2 regions of the Streptomyces yamdrokensis genome follow, and region 2 is predicted to be linked to the other one. Evidence: riboswitches for the same ligand, from Rfam matches in the RefSeq annotation. Region 2 holds a riboswitch; the other holds the start of a gene.
What was found. Region 2 has a riboswitch for S-adenosylmethionine ahead of ACWZEH_RS08300 (aminotransferase class V-fold PLP-dependent enzyme). Riboswitches for the same ligand answer to the same signal wherever they lie in the genome.
Positions count from the first base shown of each region.

Region 1: linked by a shared signal. The riboswitch ahead of thrC (threonine synthase) and the one ahead of ACWZEH_RS08300 (aminotransferase class V-fold PLP-dependent enzyme) in region 2 are both predicted to bind S-adenosylmethionine.

Region 1 covers NZ_CM132679.1:3,500,723-3,503,109, reverse strand. Annotated here, with positions in the region: gene ACWZEH_RS15315 (glucosyl-3-phosphoglycerate synthase) at 1-564, opposite strand, end outside; SAM riboswitch class I at 830-1,037, shown strand; gene thrC (threonine synthase) at 1,056-2,378, shown strand; gene ACWZEH_RS15305 (MoaD/ThiS family protein) at 2,375-2,387, shown strand, end outside.
Region 2 covers NZ_CM132679.1:1,981,398-1,983,784, reverse strand. Annotated here, with positions in the region: gene trpD (anthranilate phosphoribosyltransferase) at 1-962, shown strand, start outside; SAM riboswitch class IV at 1,069-1,185, shown strand; gene ACWZEH_RS08300 (aminotransferase class V-fold PLP-dependent enzyme) at 1,389-2,387, shown strand, end outside.

The sequences.
Region 1 (2,387 bases), 1.5 Mb from region 2:
CAGCCGCGGCCAGTGCAGGTTGAGCAGCGGGCGCGCCATCAGTTCCGTGACCCGGCCGCCCTGGCCGGCGGCGTCGCCCAGGGGCCGGTCGTACATGGCCTTCACCAGCTGCACGTCCGGCTCCGTGAGCAGGGGGCCGACGATGCCGGTGACGAAGTCGGCGGAGAACTCCCTGAGGTCCGCGTCGACGAAGCAGACGATGTCCCCCCGGGTGACCAGCAGGGAGCGCCACAGCACCTCGCCCTTGCCGGGCACGGCGGGTATGCGGGGCAGGATCGCGTCCCGGTGCACCACGGTCGCGCCCGCCGCCGCGGCCACCCGGGCCGTGCGGTCGGTCGAGCCGGAGTCCACGACCACGACCTCGTCGACCAGCGGGACCCGCAGCATCAGGTCGTGCCGGATCGTCGCGACGATCTCCCCGACCGTCGCCTCCTCGTTGAGCGCGGGCAGCACCACGCTCACCGTCTGTCCCGTGGCGCGTTTCGCGGCCAGGAGGCGTTGCACCGGGCGGTCGGTCACGGACCAGGAGCGCTGGGCCAGCCAGCGCTCGACTTCTTCCAGCACGGTCGGCGGCTCCTCAGTCCTGTGGTCCATAGATCCTCGATCCTCTGGCCCATACTCCTGTGGCGCTCCTGCGGTCCGTACACCGGTGGTCCGTACACCGGTGGTCCGTGTCCCCGTGATCCGTCTCGCGGTTCGGACGTGCTCTCTGCACCGTCCTGGCCTTCGGTTACAGTCTTGGACAACGCGGACGGCCACGCACATCGGGGTCGCGACCCTCTCCGGTCCTCGTCCGCGCCGCACGACCGCACGACACACAACCGAATACAGCTCATCCAGAGGGGCAGAGGGAAACGGCCCGATGAAGCCCCGGCAACCCTCCAGCCGGTTCTCGTAGATCACCGCCGATCGACGGTCCAGCAGCGCGCCGCGCAGTGCGGATCGCGCACGTGGCGCCGATCGTTCTCGCGAGGCTCCCGGCTAGGGAAGGTGCCAAATCCGTCTCACGGCGAGATGCGTCGTGAGGAAGATGAGGAGAAAGGGCCTCGCCTCACATGGCTGTGCAGACTGTCGCAAACACCACCGGCTCCGCCGGACCCGCCGAGCGCTCCGCTTCGGCCGCGCCCTCCGTCGATCTCGGTCCCGCCGCCGCGTTGTCCTGCCGCGAGTGCGGCCACCGCGTACCGCTCGGCCCCGTCTTCGCCTGCGAGGAGTGTTTCGGCCCGCTGGAGATCGCCTACGACTTCTCGGCCTACGACACCGAGGAACTGCGCCGGCGCATCGAAGCGGGTCCCGCGAACATCTGGCGCTACGCGCCCCTGCTGCCCGTCCCCGCCGACGTGGCGACCAAGCCGAACATCAACCCGGGCTGGACCAAGCTCGTCCAGGCCGACAACCTCGCCCGCGAGCTCGGCGTCACCGGCGGTCTGTACGTCAAGGACGACTCCGGCAACCCGACGCACTCCTTCAAGGACCGGGTCGTCGCCCAGGCCCTGGAGGCCGCCCGCGCCTTCGGCTTCACCACCCTCTCCTGCTCCTCCACGGGCAACCTCGCCGGTGCCGTCGGCGCCGCCGCCGCCCGTGCCGGACTGCGCTCCTGCGTGTTCATCCCGCACGACCTGGAGCAGGGCAAGGTCGTCATGGCCGCCGTCTACGGCGGTGAGCTCGTCGGCATCGAGGGCAACTACGACGACGTGAACCGCTTCTGCTCCGAGCTGATCGGCGACCCGGCCGGCGAGGGCTGGGGCTTCGTCAACGTCAACCTGCGGCCGTACTACGCCGAGGGCTCCAAGACCCTCGCGTACGAGATCTGCGAGCAGCTCGGGTGGCGGCTGCCCGACCAGCTCGTCGTCCCGATCGCCTCCGGCTCGCAGCTCACGAAGATCGACAAGGGGCTGCGCGAGCTGATCGGGCTCGGTCTCGTCGAGGACAGGCCGTACAAGATCTTCGGTGCCCAGGCCGAGGGCTGCTCGCCGGTGTCGACCGCGTACAAGGCGGGCCACGACGTCGTCCGGCCGCAGAAGCCGAAGACCATCGCCAAGTCGCTCGCCATCGGCAACCCCGCCGACGGCCCGTACGTCCTGGACATCGCGCGCCGCACCGGCGGCGCCGTGGAGGACGTGACGGACGAGCAGGTCGTTCAGGCCATCAGGCTGCTCGCCCGGACCGAGGGCATCTTCGCGGAGACCGCGGGCGGCGTGACCGTCGGCGTCACGAAGAAGCTGATCGAGAACGGCGACCTGGATCCGTCCCTGACCACCGTCGTCCTCAACACCGGCGACGGCCTCAAGACGCTGGACGCGGTGGCCGACACCGGCCTGACCGCGACCATCCGCCCGAACCTGGACTCCTTCCGAGAGGCTGGCCTCAGCTCATGAGCGTGACCG
Region 2 (2,387 bases):
CCGCCTGGGCGATGGACCTGATCATGCGCGGCGAGGCCACCGACGCGCAGATCGCCGGGTTCGCCGTGTCCCTGCGGGCCAAGGGCGAGACCGTCGAGGAGATCACCGGCTGCGTCCGGGCGATGTACGACCACGCCATCGGCATCGAGGTGCCCGGCGCGACCGTCGACATCGTCGGCACCGGCGGCGACGGCGCCAGGACGGTGAACATCTCCACGATGTCCTCCATCGTCATCGCCGGCACCGGGGCGAAGGTCGTCAAGCACGGCAACCGGGCCGCCTCCTCCGCGTCCGGTGCCTCCGACGTCCTCGAGAAGCTCGGAGTCAACCTGGAACTGACCCCGCAGCGGGTCGCCGAGGTCGCCGAGGAAGCCGGGATCACCTTCTGCTTCGCGGTGAGGTTCCACCCGGCGCTGCGCCATGTGGCGGCCGCGCGAGGACAGCTCGGCATCCGGACGGTGTTCAACTTCCTGGGCCCGCTGGCCAACCCGGCCCGGGTCCGGTCCCAGGCCGTCGGGGTCGCCGACCCGAGGATGGCTCCGATCATGGCCGGCGTGTTCGCCGGACGCGGCCACTCCTCGCTGGTGTTCCGCGGCGACGACGGTCTCGACGAGCTGACCACCACCGGACCCTCGACCGTGTGGGTGGTCCGGGACGGCAAGGTGACCGAGGAACGCTTCGACCCGCGGGACGTCGGCATCGAGCCCGTGCCCCTGGAGGCCCTGCGCGGCGCCGACGCCTCGTACAACGCGGAGGTCGCCCGGCGGGTGCTGGACGGCGAGCGCGGCCCGGTGCGGGACGCGGTGCTGCTGAACTCGGCGGCGGCGCTGGTGGCGCTCGAGCCGGGCACGGGGACGCTGGCGGAGCAGATCCGGGCCGGGATGGCCAAGGCCGCCGAGTCGATCGACTCGGGCAGCGCCCGGCGGGTTCTGGAGCGCTGGGTGCTGGTCAGCAACGCGTGAGCCGCGTGCGAGCGGTACGGCAGGTGTGAGGGCGCGGTCCGGTCCGTCCAGGATCCGGACCGCGCCTTGCGCGTGGTGCGGGCCCGTGTGGCAGGATGTGGGACCAGGTCATGAGCGACAGCCATCAGGCCCCGGCCGGCTGTCCGGCAACCCTCCGTCCGTGGCGGGGTGCCCCGGGTGAGGACCAGGCCGTGAGCAGCAGGGCTCGCGGCAAGCGCGGACCCCTCGCACTCGATCGAGTGAGACACCAGGGGTCCTGGTCGTTCGAGGGAGCCTTCCGTTGAGCAAGCGAATGCGTTAGGGCGCTTCTGACGGGCCTTTCCAGGCCGCAGAGCCCCGCCTTTGCAGATTCCTCTCCACCCTCTCCCACGCTCGAGCCGTGCGCGCTCGCGTGGTGATTCCGCCTGCTGTCACGGGAGTCCAGCCATGTCCGTTTCCACCCTTTCCCCTCTTTCCGCTCCTTCCGCTCCTTCCGCTCCTTCCGCTGTTCCCACCGCCGATGCCGTCGCCCCGTCCGGCTGTGCCCCGCTGCCCGTGCTCGGCCGGGACGTCACCGTTCCGCTCGTCACCGGCGGGGAGGTCACCTACGCCGCGCTCGACTACGCCGCCAGCGCCCCGGCGCTCCAGCGCGTGTGGGACGACGTGGCCGCGTACGCGCCGTACTACGGCAGCGTCCACCGCGGCGCCGGCCACCTCTCCCAGCTCTCCACCGAGCTGTTCGAGAACGCCCGCGGGACCGTCGCCGAGTTCCTCGACTGCCGCGAGCGGGACCAGGTGGTCTTCACCCGGTCCACCACCGACTCGCTCAACCTGCTCGCCGCCGCGCTCCCGGACGACTGCCAGGTCTTCGTCTTCGAGACCGAGCACCACGCCGCCCTGCTGCCCTGGCGCGGCGCCCGCGTCACCTTCCTCGACGCCCCGGGCAGCCCGGAGCAGGCCGTACGGGCCCTGGAGCACGCCCTCGCCGCCCGCGACCCCCACGGCCCCGCCCTGGTCTGCGTCACCGGCGCCTCCAACGTCACCGGAGAGCTGTGGCCCGTACGGGAGCTGGCCGCCGCCGCCCACGCGCACGGCGCCCGGATCGTCCTGGACGCCGCCCAGCTCGCCCCGCACCGCGCGGTGAGCCTGCGCGAGCTGGACGTCGACTGGGTCGCCTTCTCCGGGCACAAGCTGTACGCCCCGTTCGGCACCGGTGTCCTGGCCGGCCGCTCGGACTGGCTGCGCCGGGCCGAGCCCTACCTCGCGGGCGGCGGCGCCAGTCGCAGGGTCGCCCGGCGGGCGGACGGGGGAGTGGACGTCCAGTGGCACGAGGGCGCCGCCCGCCACGAGGCCGGCTCGCCCAACGTCATCGGCGCCCACGCCGTCGCCTCGGCCTGTAAAGCGCTCGGCACGGCCGGGTTCGGCGCGCTGGCCGCCCACGAGGAG